2 regions of the Planococcus donghaensis genome follow, and region 1 is predicted to be linked to the other one. Evidence: a T-box and tRNA genes for the amino acid it is inferred to sense, from the RefSeq annotation. Region 1 holds a T-box; the other holds one or more tRNA genes.
What was found. The T-box of region 1 lies ahead of ileS (isoleucine--tRNA ligase). A T-box ahead of a tRNA ligase gene usually reads a tRNA of that ligase, here a tRNA-Ile.

Region 1 (9,476 bases):
AATTTCCATTCTCCCCTGTCTCTATCTCTCTATTCGTGGATGGCGACTCGATCAACTTGATCGCTTTCAACCATTTTGACGATAATTCGTTCGTCACTTGAAGTCGGAATGTTTTTCCCAACAAAATCTGCTCGGATGGGCAATTCGCGATGACCTCTATCAATTAATACAGCTAGCTGAATTTGTGCTGGTCGTCCAAGGTCCATCACTGCGTCCATAGCTGCGCGAACTGTTCTTCCTGTATAAAGCACATCGTCTACAAGAATTACTTTTTTATCAAGGATGCTGTGTTCAATATCGACTTGTTGAACTAGCGGTTCTTGATTTTTTGTTTTAACACTCAAGTCGTCTCTGTAGAGCGTGATATCAAGCTCACCTTTTAAAATGGGACGCCCTTCGATTTTTTCTATTTTCTCTGCTAAACGCTTGGCGATAAAAGCTCCACGCGTTTTAATGCCAACTAGTATGCAATCATCTATGCCTTTATTGCGCTCTATAATTTCGTGTGCAATCCGTGTGATTGCTCTGCTAATCGCTTGTTCATCCAAAATGTCTGCTTTTTCGACCATAAGATCCGCTCCTTTTTTGCAAATAAAAAACCTCTTGCCCGAGGGACAAGAGGATAGATGCGCAGAAAAATTTAGCACAGAAGATAGACTTCCGGCTTGCGTAAATACCTTCTCAGCCTCTCTGGACTGTAATTAAAGGTGTTATTATTCGATTTGTTTTTTTAAGTATAAAGAAAGAGAAACGGGTTTGTCAATCCTTATCGCGAAGAGATTCGAGAAGTTCTGCAAATTCAGCTGGTGGCTCTGCAGAAAACTCCATGTATTCGTTCGTTCTTGGGTGATTAAAACCAATGACTTCAGCATGAAGGGCTTGACCGCCGATGTCCATTGTTTTTTTCGGTCCGTATTTCGGATCGCCCACAAGTGGAAAACCAATGTACTTCATGTGGACACGGATTTGATGCGTTCTTCCTGTTTCTAAACGGCACTCAACAAGTGTGAAATTACCGAAACGTTCAAGAACACGGAAATGTGTCACAGCATGCTTGCCTTTATCAACAATCGCCATATTTTGACGTTCTTTCGGATCACGTGCAATTGGTGCTTGGATAGTTCCTTTATCATGAGGAATATGACCATGAACCAAAGCAACATATTTACGTGTAACTGTCTTTTTCACCAATTGATCAACAAGTGATGCATGAGCAGCGTCATTTTTCGCTACCATTAACAAGCCTGAAGTATCTTTGTCAATGCGGTGAACAATTCCTGGACGTACAACGCCATTGATCCCTGAAAGATCTGTACAATGATGCATTAACCCATTTACCAATGTTCCTTTAGCATGACCTGGTGCTGGATGAACGACCATTCCTTTAGGTTTGTTTACGACTAAAACATCTTCATCTTCATAAACAATTTCCAAATTCAAATCTTCAGGAACTACATCTAACTCTTCCAACTCCGGTGGCGTGACAATGATAATATCTTGCAAACGTACTTTGTAATTCGGCTTTACAGTTTCTCCGTTAACTTTTACTGCGCCTTCTTTGACCCAATTGCTGATCTGTGAACGTGACCAGTCTCCATCTATTGATGACACAGCTTTATCTACTCGTTCGCCAGCCATTTCTTTTGTGATTTCAATCGTTAAATCTTCCATTAAGACACCTTTTTCTTTTGTTGTTTTTCGTCATAAATAATATAAATAACCATCAATACGACACCAATCGTCAACGCAGCATCTGCAACATTAAATATCGGAAAATCATAACCAATCACTGGAATGAGTACGTCAACAAAATCAACGACTTCCCCGCGAAACATCCGATCGATAAAATTACCAACTGCGCCTCCTAAGAGAACCATTAAGCTTAACTGAAATAAAGGTTGCCCTTTTGCGTGTTTATGAAAATAGTAAAGTATTCCGATGATAACCGCTACAGTAATTATAGCGAACAGCCACATCTGTCCTTCTAGCATACCCCAAGCAGCGCCACGATTCCGATGCGACAACCAACCAAGGTAAGGGTCAATGACCGAAATCCGTTCACCCAATTCCATATTTTTCAGTACTAGCCATTTTGTCCATTGATCTAATGCGATTATGAATAATGCAAGTCCATAATAAATAAACATCTGTATCCTCCGTCAATTCAGCAGTCAATCTATTTTAACACACTGACAGCAAAAAAAGTAAAGGGCCTGGAGCAGCCGAATTTCGGTTCTCCAAACCCTTTTTAAATTCATTGTTGATATTGATTAGGCAAACTGCGTTTCTACAACACTTGCACAGCGAGGGCACAAAGTTGGATGCTCTTCGCTTTGACCAATTTCTTCAGAAATTGTCCAGCAACGTTCACATTTTTCACCAGTTGCTTTTTCAACTGTTACTGAAACTTCATTTAGTTTTACAGCATGTTCTGGTGCTTGATCTTGTGTTCCACCGTATTCGTATTTTGAAACGATGAACAATTGAGCAAGATTTTCATCTGTAGAAGCTAATAATGTAGCTAGTTCTTCATCACCGAAGACCGTTACTTTCGCTTCTAGCGATTTACCGATAGTTTTAGCTGCACGTGCTTCTTCCAATGCTTTTAACACATCATCGCGAACATCCATAAATCGGCTCCACTTGTCGTTTAAGCCTTCAAACGCTGGGTTGGAAACAGCTTCTGGGAAATCAGTCAATTGAACACTTTCTTCTTCAACAAAGCTCAAGTAAGACCATAATTCATCCGCTGTATGAGGGATGATTGGTGCTGCTAACTTCAAGATTGCCATTAATGAATCAAACATTACAGTTTGCATCGCACGGCGATGTGGATGATCTGCACTTTCAATGTAAACAACGTCTTTTGCTACATCTAAATAGAATGAGCTTAAATCGTTAGCGCAATAATTATTTAACGCATGATAAATTGTTGAAAACTCATACGTTTCATAACCTTTACGCACAGTTTCTACCATTTTTTGTAACTTCATGGCCATGTATTGATCCATTTCACGCATGTCTTCAAATGCAACACGGTGTTCTTGTTCATTAAAATCAGCTAAGTTTCCGTGAAGGAATTTTAGCGTGTTACGGATTTTGCGGTAAACTTCAGATACTTGTTTAAAGTTTTCGTCAGATACACGAACATCCGCTGTATAGTCTACAGAAGCAACCCATAGACGAAGAATATCTGCGCCCATTTGGTTCATGACTTTTGAAGGGACAATGACGTTACCAAGCGATTTACTCATTTTGCGACCATTGCCATCAAGCGTAAAGCCGTGGCTCAAAATGCCTTTGTAAGGTGCATGTCCATTAATCGCAACACTTGTCGTTAAGGACGAGTTGAACCAGCCACGGTATTGGTCAGATCCTTCTAAGTAAAGATCTGCTGGATATTGAAGATCTTCTCGTTCAACAAGAACTCCTTGGTGAGATGATCCTGAGTCAAACCAAACATCCATAATATCCATTTCTTTCGTGAACACGCCGTTCGGGCTGCTTGGATGCGTAAATCCTGGCGGTAATAATTCATCTGTAGAACGCTCAAACCATACATTTGATCCATTTTCGCGGAACAATTTTGCGATATGCGCAATTGTTTCTTCAGTGATAACCGGATCACCATTTTCAGCATAAAACACTGGAATTGGAACGCCCCATACGCGTTGACGTGAAATATTCCAATCTCCACGATCACGTAACATATTAAACAAACGTGTTTCACCCCATGCAGGAGTAAATGATGTTTCTTTAATTGCGTTTAAGATTTGGTCACGGAATGCTTCGATTGATACAAACCATTGAGCTGTTGCACGGTAAATTACCGGCTTTTTCGTCCGCCAGTCATGTGGATACGAGTGTGTGATAAATGTAAGTTTTTCAAGCGCGCCTACTTTATCTAACGCTTCTGTTATCGATTTATTGGCTTTGTCATAAAACTCGCCCTCAAATCCAGGTGCTTCAGCAGTCATAACTCCGCGCTCGTCAACTGGACATAAAACGTCCAATCCGTATTTTTTACCGATTAAGAAGTCATCTTCACCATGACCAGGTGCTGTATGAACACAACCAGTACCTGAGTCAGTTGTTACATGTTCGCCAAGCATAACCAGAGAAGTACGGTCATATAACGGGTGCTTTGTTAGAATATTTTCTAGCTCTTCACCTTTGATGACACGAACCACTTCTGCATCTGTCCAACCGAGTTCTTCCGATACTTCTTTTAATAAATCTTGAGCCACAATGTATTGAGATCCATTGACAGAGACTTCTGCGTAATCCAATTTAGCGTGCACGGAAATTCCTAAGTTCGCTGGAATTGTCCAAGGTGTAGTCGTCCAGATAATGAAGTTTGTTCCTTCTGCTAATACGCCTTTACCGTCTGTTACAGGGAAAGAAACGTAAATAGAAGGAGATTTTTTATCGTGATACTCAATTTCTGCTTCAGCAAGTGATGATTCACTTGAAGGCGACCAGTAAACTGGTTTTAAACCTTTGTAAATATATCCTTTGTTGGCCATTTTACCAAACACTTCAATTTGACGTGCTTCATATGCTGGTTTTAATGTCACATAAGGATTTTCCCAATCGCCACGAACACCAATGCGCTTGAATTGAGAGCGTTGGTTGTCGATTTGTTGGAAAGCATATTCTTCACAAAGCTTGCGGAATTCCGCTAAAGACATTTCTTTGCGGTTTACACCTTTGTTTGTTAATGCTTGTTCAATCGGTAACCCGTGCGTGTCCCAACCTGGAACGTAAGGTGCATGGAAGCCCATCATCGAACGTGAACGAACGATCATATCTTTTAACACTTTGTTAAGCGCATGGCCCATGTGCAAATCACCATTCGCATACGGAGGTCCGTCATGAAGTACGAAAAATGGTCGACCCGCAGTACGATCTTGTACTTGTTTGTAAATATTCATATCTTCCCATTTTTGTTGCATTTCCGGTTCGCGATTCGGCAAATTGCCACGCATTGGAAAATCTGTTTTCGGCATTAATAACGTATCTTTGTATTCCATTTCTATTCCTCCTGTAGACATAATAAAAAGCCCCCCATCCCTGGTAAAGGGACGAGAAGCTTAAACTCGCGGTACCACCCTTGTTGCAGCTAGATAGCTGCCACTCGATCGCCGTAACGTGGCGTAGACGGAATTGGTTACTTATTATTCACCAATTCTGCTCAAGAGTGATTTTCATCTATGCGTACACATCAGGCTCTCACTGTCCCTGATTCGCTTTAGCGTTCTACACAAACTACTGTCTCTATCAGCGCGTTTTTTTGTATGTCGTAATTATAGATTTAGAAAGTCTCAGAGTCAAGAGTTCGTCTCTTCTTTGTCCTTTTCAATCTTCTCTAAATTTTGTGTGTCGATATCGTATTCCAATAAGGTTTCCCAATCATCTGTTTCGATTAAATCTAATTGTGCTTCTACAAGCATTTTGAAACGATTTTTGAAAATACGAGATTGTTTTTTCAGTTCTTCAATTTCTGTTGCAATGCGACGGGCTTTTGTCAACGATTCGTTGACAATGCGATCCGCATTTTTCTCAGCTTCTTTAATAATCAACTCTGCTTCTTTTTGTGAGTTGCGACGAACTTCTTCTGAAGCTTCTTGAGCCACAAAAATCGATTTTTGCAATGTTGATTCAATTGTATTAAAATGGCCCACTCGTTCGTCGGTTGTGCGTAACCGTTCTTCAAGAGCTGCCTTGTCTTTAAGTAAAATTTCGTAGTCTCTCATAATTTGTTCCAGGAATTCATTTACTTCATCTTCCTGATATCCACGGAATGCACGGCTGAATTCTTTGTTATGTATATCTAACGGGGATAATGGCATTGAGTAAACCTCTCCTTAACTTGTGATCTTATCTTTCTATTATACAGTTGATGACGTTAAATTTCAGTACTATTTCGTAATTTTTCAAAGCCGTCTAGTTTTTTGTTTCTAGACGGCCGATTTGCAAGCGAACTTTATCTTTTTTCGTGCGCCCTTCGATCATAATCAAGCGAACTCGGCCAAATCCTCTTGAAGAAATCATATCTGATTCATGCAGCTCAAACGAAGGCTGGTCTTGTAAAGTCCAGTTTACTTTTACTTTTCCGCCATGAATAAGCGCAGCAGCTTTTTGTCTTGATATGTTATAGACAGAACTCATAACCGTATCCAATCGCATCGAACTAACTGTATAAGATTCTTCTGTCCATTCTTCACTAGTCTCAATCATTTCTATCGGGTCAGTAACTTCATTCAATTGAACTTTCACTTTTGCAGCACTTACAAAATTACTTTGTAAATAAGGACTGATTTCATTCATTACAGCAAGTTGAACACGATCATTATCAATGCGAATATCACCAAATTTGCTTCGGTCAAGCCCAAGGGACATTATTGACCCCAATATATCAGGATGACGCAAATTCACAAATTTCGACGGGTATTTTAGTTCAAAAACCGTAATATTAAAGTCTTCTTGTTGAGGCTCAAAATAAGAGGGATACAACAAAACACGTTGTCTTTCTGCATCTTTAAAAATACCCGAGGTCATCATTTGGACATCGGTCGACCCCATCACTGCTTCTACGATAAATCGCTGCCGCGGATCCAAAAAGTCTGTTAACTTTGGTGAATAGCGATCTTCAACTTCACGTAACCAGCCTGAAACTTGCTCGATAAATTGCTGTTCTTCTTTTCTGAAATGCTGAAATATCTCTTCCATGTTAATGCTCCTTCAGATCAATTTTTCAAGAAAAAAACCTCACGTGATGTGAGGTTTTAGATTAAACAAAGAAATTATATAAGACAATAATCCCTTGGCTTGCTAAGTTCAAAGTGAAAATTGCAACAATCGGTGAAATATCTATCATGCCGATTGGCGGAATAAAGCGTCTGAAAATGTCCAAATAAGGATCAGTGATTTTTGAAATCATTTGTCCAAAACTAGATTCTTTAATGCTCGGTACCCAGCTCATGAATACACTAACAATGAGAATATAGAAGTAGATGTTAATTGCTGAAAGTATCAAATTTAATATAACTGACATACTGTTTTATGGCACCCCTCTTATTGTTGCTCGTCGTAATAATAATCTGAAATGGCGCCATCCACTTCTACAGTGTCTGGTACGCATAAGAAAATATCCGTTCCAATGCGTTGAATGTCTCCACCAAGAGCGTAAACTGTTCCGCTTAAAAAGTCGATGATCCGCAGACCTTGATCTTTTTCAATACGTTGAAGGTTCACAACTACGGCTTGCTTATTTTTTAGGCTTTCTGCGATATCTTGTGCTTCAGCATAAACTCTCGGTTCTGCCAAGCTTACTTTTGAAGCTTTTGAAGCTCCTTGCATACTGACTAAATTAGACACATTGGTCTCCTCCACTTTCTGGCGCCGTTCTTTCGGTGCTTTTTTCGGCTCTTGCATAACAGCAGGTTTTTCATAACGCGGAGCTGGTTTTTGTTGTTTTATAGGTTGCTCACGCACTTGTTCTTCTTCATCATACTCATCTAAATAAAAGAAATTTTTAAATTTATCTTTCACGCCCATCATCCTGCCTCACTTTCTGCCCCAACCAATGCTGTACCAATTCGGACAAAACTAGCTCCTTCTTGAGCAGCAATTAAGTAATCGTTAGACATGCCCATAGAGCATTCTGTGCATGGTGCATGTGCCCAGTTTTTCTCAGACACTTGAAGTTGGAGTGATTTTAATCCTTTAAATGCTTTACGGATTACACTTTCATCGGTTGTATTTGGTGCCATTGTCATCAATCCGACCACTCTGATGTTGTTATAAGCTTCTAGTGATTGGATAAAGTCTAACGTATCTTCAGGTTCAACACCACTTTTAGACTCTTCTCCCGACACATTTACTTGGACAAAACAGTTTATAGGCCGAGTAGCACGTTTTTGAATTTCTTTGGCCAAACTTAACCGGTCTAATGAATGTAAATAATCAATTTCATTAATTACGTCTTTTACTTTTCTTGTTTGTAAATTGCCGATATAGTGCCAAGACACATTTTCGTCAATTGCCTCAAGTTTTTTTGATAATCCTTCTGGACGGTTTTCCCCCAGATGAATAACCCCTGCTTGAATCGCTTCTTTTGTGCGTTCTACATCAACTTGTTTGGTTACAGCGATAATTTGAATCGTGTCATTTACAGCGGCTAGCTGCTTAGTAATCTCATCAAATATAGGTTTAATCGGTTTCATCTAGTCACAACTTTTCTTATAGAAGTCCAATTTATTGTACCAAGTTTTAGTCGATTTATCAATTAAGCTCTTTCCCTAAAAAAAACAGCTGCCCAACCGGCAGCTGTTTGGATTAACGTCTCTTTTGACGATTGCGTAAGAAAGTCGGAATGTCTAATGCATCGTCATTATGTTTTTCTTGTCTTTGTGGCTCTTGGTTGTAATAAGGTGCTTGTTCTTCACGGCGTTGCTCATCGCGACGTTGATCTTCACGACGTGCATCACGGATGGATGGCGCAGGAGACTGTTGTTGAATCGACTGCACGCGGCTTGAATTCAATCCAGATCCTCTAGGTGTTCTTGGTTGAAGCTGTTCTTCATTAAAACCAGTCGCGATAACTGTCACGATAATTTCATCTTTTAAGTTATCGTTAATAACAGAACCGAAAATCATGTTAACTTCTTCGTCAGAAGCCGATGCTACAATGTCAGCAGCTTCTTGAACTTCATAAAGGCTAAGGTTAGATCCACCTGTGATGTTCATTAAGACCCCTTTAGCACCGTCAACAGAAACTTCAAGCAATGGACTTGAAACAGCTTTTTTAGCCGCTTCAGATGCACGATTTTCTCCTGAAGATACCCCGATTCCCATTAAAGCAGAACCTTTGTTAGACATAATCGTTTTAACATCGGCAAAATCCAAGTTGATCAATCCAGGAACGGCGATCAAATCAGAGATACCTGATACACCTTGGCGTAAAACATTATCCGCTTCACGGAATGCTTCAAGCATAGGCGTGTTTTTGTCAACAATTTCAAGCAAACGATCGTTTGGAATAACAATCAATGTATCAACTGATTCTTTCATAGTAGCGATACCACCGATTGCTTGTGTTGAACGTTTACGACCTTCAAAAGTAAATGGACGCGTTACAACACCAACAGTCAATGCACCAAGTTCTTTAGCAATGCCAGCAATAACAGGTGCTGCACCAGTACCTGTACCGCCACCCATTCCTGCAGTTACGAATACCATATCGGCTCCGCGCAAAGCTTCTTCGATTTGTTCTTTGCTTTCTTCTGCTGCTTTTTTACCAACATCAGGGTTAGCACCGGCACCAAGACCGCGTGTTAATTTACCACCGATTTGAAGGCGCACTTCTGCTTTAGATAAGTTTAAAGCTTGTGCATCTGTATTTACTGCTATAAATTCTACACCTTGTACTCCGTGTTCGATCATACGGTTTACGGCGTTGTTACCACCGCCAC
Region 2 (9,476 bases), 1.0 Mb from region 1:
AAATGAGAAGCTTGCGTCCATTTTTCACGATACGCATTTGGGGATTTATTTTCCACCGGTAATTGCCATAAGTTTTTTTCAGCTGCTTGAATATGATGCGTCGCGACAGATTGCGGGTCACGCAACATTGAACTTTCATCAAACACCACATAGGTTTCTGGCTTTACTGCCGCTAAAAACAAGCTCAGTGGTTTTGAAACCGGTGGGGGCCCAACACGAATCACTGCATCTGGCTTAACCACATCTTTAAACCTCTCGCTTTTAAGCAACGCATCATAAGAATCAATAATCAACGACTTTGCCGATTGCGGCACATTTCCACGTACGTTCGATAACGGATCCGCCAATACCGGCCAATCCAATTTCTCAATAAACGTCCAAAATTCTTTAGGCATATTTTGCGTCTGTTCTCCAACAATTAACAAACCCTTTTCTTTTTTTAAGAGTTGCTGTAAAAACGTGCGACTTTCCGCATTTAACGACCGTTCTCCGCCCAAATGAGCAATTTCATGATTGCTTACATAATCTTGTTCCAAATCAATACGCAGTGGCTCACGGAATGGCACATTTAGATGTACCGGTCCTCTCGGTTCACTCGTTGCATTTTGTACAGATCGATGCAAATGACGTGTTAAAAACGCCAATTGATTTTCCGTTTCTGGCATCGGCAAATCGGTTGCCCATTTAACGTGTGATCCAAATATATTTACTTGATTGATGGCTTGTGGCGCGCCGACTTCGCGTAGCTCATGTGGACGGTCTGCTGTAACGACCAATAAAGGCACACGCGCATAAAATGCTTCAACAATAGCCGGAAAATAATTAGCTGCAGCCGTTCCCGATGTACAAAGAAGCATAACTGGTTTCCCAGAAGCTTTAGCTAAGCCTAACGCAAAATAAGCCGCGGAACGTTCATCTATTTGGCGATAAGTTGTTAAACCTTCCTGCTTCATACAAGCATATGCAAGAGGGGTTGAGCGAGATCCCGGACTAATGACGACATCGCTAACCCCTTGCTCAACAAGTGAATGAGTAAAGGCTGATACATATTCAGTTAATGCTTTACGATTCGTCACTCAATTGACCTCCCAATGCCCGGAGCATCGGTCTAAATTTAACCCATGTCTCGTCATACTCTGATTCAGGAGTCGAATCTGCTACAATTCCGCCACCTGCATATAAATAAGCTTTTTCTTCATCTAACAAAGCCGAACGAATAGCAACCGCAAATTCGCCGTCTCCTTGAGTATCAATCCAACCAATCGGAGCTGCATAATACCCACGATTCATCGCTTCGTATTTGCGAATCATCGCCAATGCCGCTAATTTCGGCTCTCCTCCAAGCGCTGGTGTTGGATGAAGAAGTTCTACCAAGTCAAATAATGTAGATCCTGCATTTAAAAGGCCTTCGACTGGTGTATACAAATGCTGAATATCTCTAATTTTCATCAATTTCGGGGTTTTCGGTACAATGGTTTGACTACATGTTGCTTTAAACACATCGCTAATCATGCTCACCACGTATTGATGTTCTGCACGATTTTTAGGATCTAGCAATAAAGTTTCGCCAAGTTCTGTATCTTTTTCTATGGTTTTCCCACGCGGCGTTGAACCTGCTAAACATGTAGATAACGCTTTTTCATTTTCTACTTTCACAAGTCGTTCTGGCGTTGCCCCAAAGAAAAATTGCTCTTCTGCCTCTAAACCGAATAAGAAACTTTCCGGTTGCTCATTGGCTACTTGGTACAATGCAGAAGTCGGTGATAGTTTCTTTTCAAACCCCAGCTTCACTGTACGCGCAATCACAACTTTCTCGACTTCTTTCGCTTTAATAATATCTGTTACGTGTTGAATCGATTCTAAGTATTCTTCTTTTCTTAGTTCGGTCCGTTCAATCACATTCGGTTTATCGTACTTATCCACTTCAGATACTTGTGCGGCATGAAGTAATTTATCTCGTTCTTTTCGTAACGCATCGAATTCATTAAAACTGTCTTGTTTTTTCGTGATCAAGTGGATACTAACAAACGCTTGATCTCCTTTTAAAATCAACTGAAAAGTTGGCACTACAAAATAAGCCTGTGGGAACCTTCTCCACTCACTCGGCTTCGTGTTGAATGGGTCAAACGAAAATCCTCCGAATAAGACCGGATGAACCGAACGTTCTTCATTCACGATTTGGCGACATAAATTTTTCCAGTCGTTTTTTATATTTTCAAACCTTCCAGCTGTCTCATCAGAAGAGAGAACATGCGCGTGTCCAATTCCAACGAGTGTAAAGGTCTTTTCACGATTTTTCCAATACATGCGTTTTCCTGCGTGGTCGTTTCCGCCAGCTTCAAAAAATGCTAATGCAGACATATGGGTAACTTCGATTGTTTCAGTATAAAATCGATAGCCTTCAAACTGGTCTGCCGCAAATTGCTGGGTCGATGAAGACGATTCTGAATTCACCTGATTACCTCCGTTTTAAGACAATAGTCTAGTTTATTCCACTCACTGTTTCACTTTTTAATCTCTACCCTCTATCATACTCTTTTCTACTAAAATCAGCACATCATTTGCTGTATTCTAAACTATTTTAAAGTACAATGAAGAGTGGATAGAATTAAAGGAGAGATTAAGATGACACATTCCCTACAAGCAGACAGCGGATGGCGCGTATGGTGGCAATTGACACGCCCTCATACACTGACCGCTTCCTTCGCTCCCGTATTTCTCGGAACGATGATTGCTTTACATTATTCCCCGATCGACTGGATTTTATTCCTAGCAATGTTATTTGCCAGTTTACTAATCCAAGGAGCAACCAATATGTTCAATGAATATTACGATTTTGCGAGAGGTCTAGATAATGAGAATTCCGTTGGTATTGGCGGTGCTATTGTTCGTAATGGAGTGAAACCCAAAACCGTTCTAGTTTTAGCCTTAGTGTTTTACGGTATCGCTGCAGTTATCGGCATCTATATTTGTTCACAAACTAGTTGGTGGCTTTTAGTTGTAGGCGCAGTTTCTATGGCAATCGGCTACTTTTATACAGGCGGTCCATACCCAATCGCCTATACGCCATTCGGTGAACTTTTCTCAGGCGTAGTTATGGGCTATTTAATTGTTATTATTGCCTTTTATATCCAAACAGACATGATAACCACAGAAGCTTCTCTACTTGCTGTACCAAGTACTTTATTAGTAGCAGCTATAATGCTAGCTAACAACATTCGTGATATCGTTGGCGATGAAGAAAGTGGTCGCAAGACACTCGCGATTTTAGTTAAAAGACCGGCAGCTGTTAATATTCTTATGGCTTTCTTTATCCTAGCTTACGCATGGATCGTCGTTCTAGTTATTTCAGGAACATTAACACCATGGACGTTCCTCGTATTTCTAAGCGTTATTAAACCAATTAGAGTGGTTCAAATATTTAAACACCACACGGCACCGCTAAAAGTAATGCCAGCTATGAAAGATACAGGAAAAACAAACACACTTTTCGCCTTATTGCTTGGTATCGGTTTACTAATAGAATATTTATTATGATGTTAATAAAAAAGGGATTTCAGCTGAAATCCCTTTTTTATATCCAAATTTAGTTTTGTAGAACTTTTGAGTATGCGTTATAGTTGAGAAATAATTCAAAATACTGATCGGGAGGACATTGGGTGAAACCTATAATTATTGGAAGCATTGCTGCTTTTTTCTTTGCATTTACTTTTGTTTTAAATGCCACAATGGAAGCTAGTGGTGGAAGTTGGATTTGGAGCGCTTCTCTTCGTTACCTTTTTATGATTCCTTTTTTGCTATTAATCGTTTTATCTAGAAGAAACTTAAAACCACTATTACAAGAAATGAACAGAAACAAAAAAGCTTGGTTTATTTGGAGCTTTATCGGATTTGGCTTATTCTATACGCCTCTCTGCTTTGCAGCTGCTTATTCTCCTGGTTGGTTAATCGCAGGTACTTGGCAAATTACCATCATTGCAGGAACTCTTCTCGCTCCTCTATTTCTTATTACTGTACATACTAAAGAAGGGACATTTCAGTTAAAAGGAAAAATCCCGATGAAAGGGTTAATGATTTCTTTCATCATATTGGCGGGAGTCAGTCTCATGCAATTAGAACATGTTGCAATTGTTTCCCCTGCTACACTCTGGTTTGGTTTTATTCCTGTTCTTCTTGCTGCATTTGCTTATCCACTTGGCAATAGAAAAATGATGGAGATATGCGACGGTAGATTAGACGCATATCAAAGAGTTCTCGGAATGACCTTAGCCAGTCTGCCTTTTTGGTTACTATTATCGTTGTTTGGGTTATTCACGGTTGGTGGGCCATCTGCTTCACAAAGCTTCCAAACTTTAATTGTTGCCATCAGTTCTGGTGTCATTGCCACAGTGTTATTCTTTAAAGCTACAGATCTTGTTAGAGGAAACATGCAAATGTTAGGAGTGGTTGAAGCAACTCAATCAATGGAAGTTTTATTCGCTTTGGCTGGAGAAATTCTCTTCTTATCAATAGCACTACCTTCAGGATTATCATTAATAGGAATTCTTATTGTTATGGGCGGCATGATTCTTCATAGCCAGAATTCCAGTAAAACGAAAAAAAGAGTCATGCAATTAAATGCATGACTCTTTTTTATGATGACCCCTACGGGATTCGAACCCGTGTTACCGCCGTGAAAGGGCGGTGTCTTAACCGCTTGACCAAGGGGCCAAATACTGGCGGAGAAGGAGGGATTTGAACCCTCGCGCCGGTTGCCCGACCTACACCCTTAGCAGGGGCGCCTCTTCAGCCACTTGAGTACTTCCCCAGTATGGCTCCGAAGGTAGGACTCGAACCTACGACCATCGCATTAACAGTGCGGTGCTCTACCACTGAGCTACTTCGGAATGGTGGGCCTAAATGGACTCGAACCATCGACCTCACGCTTATCAGGCGTGCGCTCTAACCAGCTGAGCTATAGGCCCATATGTAATAGTATGGAGCGGGTGAAGGGAATCGAACCCTCATCATCAGCTTGGAAGGCTGAGGTTTTACCACTAAACTACACCCGCATAAATGGTGGGTCAGGACGGAATCGAACCGCCGACACTTAGAGCTTCAATCTAATGCTCTACCGACTGAGCTACTGACCCACAACATTGAATAAAAATGGCGGTCCCGACCGGGATCGAACCGGCGATCTCCTGCGTGACAGGCAGGCATGTTAACCGCTACACCACGGGACCATTTGGTTGCGGGGGCAGGATTTGAACCTGCGACCTTTGGGTTATGAGCCCAACGAGCTACCGAACTGCTCCACCCCGCGACAATATTATAGGTACTAATTTGAATCGATTTCTTTTAAAAATAATTGTCCACACATTTAGAAAAAATGGAGGAGGAAGAGGGATTCGAACCCCCGCGGGATTTGACTCCCCTGTCGGTTTTCAAGACCGATCCCTTCAGCCAAACTTGGGTATTCCTCCGTGATAAAATACAAATGGTGGACCTTGCAGGACTCGAACCTGCGACCGGACGGTTATGAGCCGTCTGCTCTAACCAACTGAGCTAAAGGTCCTAAAAAAGTGGCGGCAGAGGGGATCGAACCCCCGACCTTACGGGTATGAACCGTACGCTCTAGCCAGCTGAGCTACGCCGCCAGGATCTTTAATAATATAGTTGGTGGAGCCTAGCGGGATCGAACCGCTGACCTCCTGCGTGCAAGGCAGGCGCTCTCCCAGCTGAGCTAAGGCCCCATTGTTTGGTCGGGAAGACAGGATTCGAACCTGCGACCCCTTGGTCCCAAACCAAGTGCTCTACCAAGCTGAGCTACTTCCCGAACTTAGATGCTGAGTTTGTAAAAAATATGGCGCGCCCGAGAGGACTCGAACCTCTAACCGCTTGATTCGTAGTCAAGTACTCTATCCAATTGAGCTACGGGCGCTTTATGCTATTGTTGTAAATGGTGCCGAGGACCGGAATCGAACCGGTACGGTAGTCACCTACCGCAGGATTTTAAGTCCTGTGCGTCTGCCAGTTCCGCCACCCCGGCTAGGGGTCGAGATTCTGTAAAACAATTATGGAGCGGAAGACGAGGTTCGAACTCGCGACCTCCACCTTGGCAAGGTGGCGTTCTACCACTGAACTACTTCCGCAAAAATGGTGCGGGTGAAGGGAGTCGAACCCCCACGCCCGAAGGCGCTAGATCCTAAGTCTAGTGCGTCTGCCAGTTCCGCCACACCCGCGTGGCAATATCAATATTAAAATGGTGAGCCATGAAGGATTCGAACCTTCGACCCTCTGATTAAAAGTCAGATGCTCTACCAGCTGAGCTAATGGCTCGAGAAAGTGGTGCCGGAGAAAGGAGTCGAACCCTCGACCTACTGATTACAAGTCAGTTGCTCTACCAACTGAGCTACTCCGGCGAAAAAATGGTGGAGGATGACGGGATCGAACCGCCGACCCTCTGCTTGTAAGGCAGATGCTCTCCCAGCTGAGCTAATCCTCCGATATGTATTGCCCAGCGACGTCCTACTCTCACAGGGGGAAACCCCCAACTACCATCGGCGCAAAAGAGCTTAACTGCCGTGTTCGGGATGGGAACGGGTGTGGCCTCTTTGCCATCATCACTGGACTATTTGGTTTTGAAAGACAAGATTTATTATACCAGTATACCACTGGTTTTTTCAAGCTTTTTTTCAAAAAACTTTTTTCTTATTCTTTCAAAACTGGATAAACGACATTGGAACAGGCAAGTCTTCGTGTACATGGTTTTGGTTAAGTCCTCGATCGATTAGTATTCGTCAGCTGCACATGTCGCCACGCTTCCACCTCGAACCTATCTACCTCATCGTCTTTGAGGGATCTTACTTGCTTGCGCAATGGGAAATCTCATCTTGAGGGGGGCTTCGTGCTTAGATGCTTTCAGCACTTATCCCGGCCACACATAGCTACCCAGCGATGCCCTTGGCAGAACAACTGGTACACCAGCGGTGTGTCCATCCCGGTCCTCTCGTACTAAGGACAGCTCCTCTCAAATTTCCTGCGCCCGCGACGGATAGGGACCGAACTGTCTCACGACGTTCTGAACCCAGCTCGCGTACCGCTTTAATGGGCGAACAGCCCAACCCTTGGGACCGACTACAGCCCCAGGATGCGATGAGCCGACATCGAGGTGCCAAACCTCCCCGTCGATGTGGACTCTTGGGGGAGATAAGCCTGTTATCCCCGGGGTAGCTTTTATCCGTTGAGCGATGGCCCTTCCATGCGGAACCACCGGATCACTAAGCCCGTCTTTCGACCCTGCTCGACATGTACGTCTCGCAGTCAAGCTCCCTTCTGCCTTTACACTCTGCGAATGATTTCCAACCATTCTGAGGGAACCTTTGGGCGCCTCCGTTACTCTTTAGGAGGCGACCGCCCCAGTCAAACTGCCCGCCTGACACTGTCTCCCAAGCCGATCAGGCTTGTGGGTTAGAATTTCAATACAACCAGGGTAGTATCCCACCGACGCCTCCTCCGAAGCTGGCGCTCCGGGCTCTAAGGCTCCTACCTATCCTGTACAAGTTGCACCAAAATTCAATATCAGGCTACAGTAAAGCTCCACGGGGTCTTTCCGTCCTGTCGCGGGTAACCTGCATCTTCACAGGTACTATAATTTCACCGAGTCTCTCGTTGAGACAGTGCCCAGATCGTTACGCCTTTCGTGCGGGTCGGAACTTACCCGACAAGGAATTTCGCTACCTTAGGACCGTTATAGTTACGGCCGCCGTTTACTGGGGCTTCAATTCGCACCTTCGCTTGCGCTAAGCACTCCTCTTAACCTTCCAGCACCGGGCAGGCGTCAGCCCCTATACGTCACCTTACGGTTTTGCAGAGACCTGTGTTTTTGCTAAACAGTCGCCTGGGCCTATTCACTGCGGCTCTCTCGGGCTATACACCCTACCAGAGCACCCCTTCTCCCGAAGTTACGGGGTCATTTTGCCGAGTTCCTTAACGAGAGTTCACTCGCTCACCTTAGAATTCTCTTCTCGCCTACCTGTGTCGGTTTGCGGTACGGGCACCTCCCGCCTCGCTAGAGGCTTTTCTTGGCAGTGTGAAATCAGGGACTCTGAGACTCAGTCTCTTGCCATCACAGCTCAACGTATCAGGAATGGGATTTGCCTCATTCCACGCCTCACTGCTTGGACGTGCACAACCAACGGCACGCTCACCTTATCCTTCTGCGTCCCCCCATTGCTCAAACGGCGGGGAGGTGGTACAGGAATATCAACCTGTTGTCCATCGTCTACGCCTATCGGCCTCGACTTAGGTCCCGACTAACCCTGAGCGGACGAGCCTTCCTCAGGAAACCTTAGGCATTCGGTGGACGGGATTCTCACCCGTCTTTCGTTACTCATACCGGCATTCTCACTTCTAAGCGCTCCACCAGTCCTTCCGGTCTGACTTCAACGCCCTTAGAACGCTCTCCTACCACGGATCTCTTACGAGATCCATCCACAGCTTCGGTAATCCGTTTAGCCCCGGTACATTTTCGGCGCAGTGTCACTCGACCAGTGAGCTATTACGCACTCTTTAAATGATGGCTGCTTCTAAGCCAACATCCTGGTTGTCTAAGCAACGCCACATCCTTTTCCACTTAACGGATATTTGGGGACCTTAGCTGGTGGTCTGGGCTGTTTCCCTCTTGACTACGGATCTTATCACTCGCAGTCTGACTCCCAAGCATAAATCACTGGCATTCGGAGTTTGTCTGAATTCGGTAACCCGGGATGGGCCCCTAGTCCAAACAGTGCTCTACCTCCAGGATTCTCTATCTTGAGGCTAGCCCTAAAGCTATTTCGGAGAGAACCAGCTATCTCCAGGTTCGATTGGAATTTCTCCGCTACCCACACCTCATCCCCGCACTTTTCAACGTGCGTGGGTTCGGGCCTCCAGTAAGTGTTACCTTACCTTCACCCTGGACATGGGTAGATCACCTGGTTTCGGGTCTACAACTGCATACTCTGTCGCCCTATTCAGACTCGCTTTCGCTGCGGCTCCGCCTTCTCAGCTTAACCTTGCATGCAATCGTAACTCGCCGGTTCATTCTACAAAAGGCACGCCATCACCCATTAACGGGCTTTGACTACTTGTAGGCACACGGTTTCAGGATCTATTTCACTCCCCTTCCGGGGTGCTTTTCACCTTTCCCTCACGGTACTGGTTCACTATCGGTCACTAGGAAGTATTTAGCCTTGGGAGATGGTCCTCCCAGATTCCGACGGAATTTCACGTGTTCCGCCGTACTCAGGATCCACTCTGGAGGGGCAAGGTTTTCGGCTACGGGGCTGTTACCCACTGCGGCGGACCGTTCCAGGTCGCTTCGCCTAATCCTACCTTTTGTAACTCCGTATAGAGTGTCCTACAACCCCAAGAGGCAAGCCTCTTGGTTTGGGCTGATCCCGTTTCGCTCGCCGCTACTCAGGGAATCGCATTTGCTTTCTCTTCCTCCAGGT

Region 2: it encodes a tRNA-Ile, which carries the amino acid that the T-box ahead of ileS (isoleucine--tRNA ligase) is inferred to sense. The anticodon was not compared.

The regions. Positions count from the first base shown of each region.
Region 1 covers NZ_CP016543.2:2,144,338-2,153,813, forward strand. The annotation lists gene BCM40_RS10765 (solute carrier family 23 protein) at 1-2, opposite strand, end outside; gene pyrR (bifunctional pyr operon transcriptional regulator/uracil phosphoribosyltransferase PyrR) at 30-569, opposite strand; gene BCM40_RS10775 (RluA family pseudouridine synthase) at 760-1,671, opposite strand; gene lspA (signal peptidase II) at 1,671-2,147, opposite strand; gene ileS (isoleucine--tRNA ligase) at 2,271-5,033, opposite strand; T-box leader at 5,078-5,293, opposite strand; gene BCM40_RS10790 (DivIVA domain-containing protein) at 5,331-5,852, opposite strand; gene BCM40_RS10795 (YlmH family RNA-binding protein) at 5,947-6,732, opposite strand; gene BCM40_RS10800 (YggT family protein) at 6,794-7,057, opposite strand; gene BCM40_RS10805 (cell division protein SepF) at 7,078-7,560, opposite strand; gene BCM40_RS10810 (YggS family pyridoxal phosphate-dependent enzyme) at 7,560-8,228, opposite strand; gene ftsZ (cell division protein FtsZ) at 8,341-9,476, opposite strand, start outside.
Region 2 covers NZ_CP016543.2:1,142,896-1,152,371, reverse strand. The annotation lists gene menD (2-succinyl-5-enolpyruvyl-6-hydroxy-3-cyclohexene-1-carboxylic-acid synthase) at 1-1,076, opposite strand, end outside; gene BCM40_RS05775 (isochorismate synthase) at 1,063-2,454, opposite strand; gene BCM40_RS05770 (1,4-dihydroxy-2-naphthoate polyprenyltransferase) at 2,626-3,537, shown strand; gene BCM40_RS05765 (DMT family transporter) at 3,660-4,625, shown strand; tRNA gene BCM40_RS05760 (tRNA-Glu) at 4,639-4,710, opposite strand; tRNA gene BCM40_RS05755 (tRNA-Ser) at 4,717-4,807, opposite strand; tRNA gene BCM40_RS05750 (tRNA-Asn) at 4,812-4,886, opposite strand; tRNA gene BCM40_RS05745 (tRNA-Ile) at 4,888-4,964, opposite strand; tRNA gene BCM40_RS05740 (tRNA-Gly) at 4,978-5,051, opposite strand; tRNA gene BCM40_RS05735 (tRNA-Phe) at 5,057-5,132, opposite strand; tRNA gene BCM40_RS05730 (tRNA-Asp) at 5,150-5,225, opposite strand; tRNA gene BCM40_RS05725 (tRNA-Met) at 5,229-5,305, opposite strand; tRNA gene BCM40_RS05720 (tRNA-Ser) at 5,373-5,465, opposite strand; tRNA gene BCM40_RS05715 (tRNA-Ile) at 5,481-5,557, opposite strand; tRNA gene BCM40_RS05710 (tRNA-Met) at 5,566-5,639, opposite strand; tRNA gene BCM40_RS05705 (tRNA-Ala) at 5,660-5,735, opposite strand; tRNA gene BCM40_RS05700 (tRNA-Pro) at 5,742-5,818, opposite strand; tRNA gene BCM40_RS05695 (tRNA-Arg) at 5,847-5,923, opposite strand; tRNA gene BCM40_RS05690 (tRNA-Leu) at 5,943-6,031, opposite strand; tRNA gene BCM40_RS05685 (tRNA-Gly) at 6,060-6,134, opposite strand; tRNA gene BCM40_RS05680 (tRNA-Leu) at 6,140-6,224, opposite strand; tRNA gene BCM40_RS05675 (tRNA-Lys) at 6,246-6,321, opposite strand; tRNA gene BCM40_RS05670 (tRNA-Thr) at 6,329-6,404, opposite strand; tRNA gene BCM40_RS05665 (tRNA-Val) at 6,412-6,487, opposite strand; rRNA gene rrf (5S ribosomal RNA) at 6,498-6,613, opposite strand; rRNA gene BCM40_RS05655 (23S ribosomal RNA) at 6,753-9,476, opposite strand, start outside.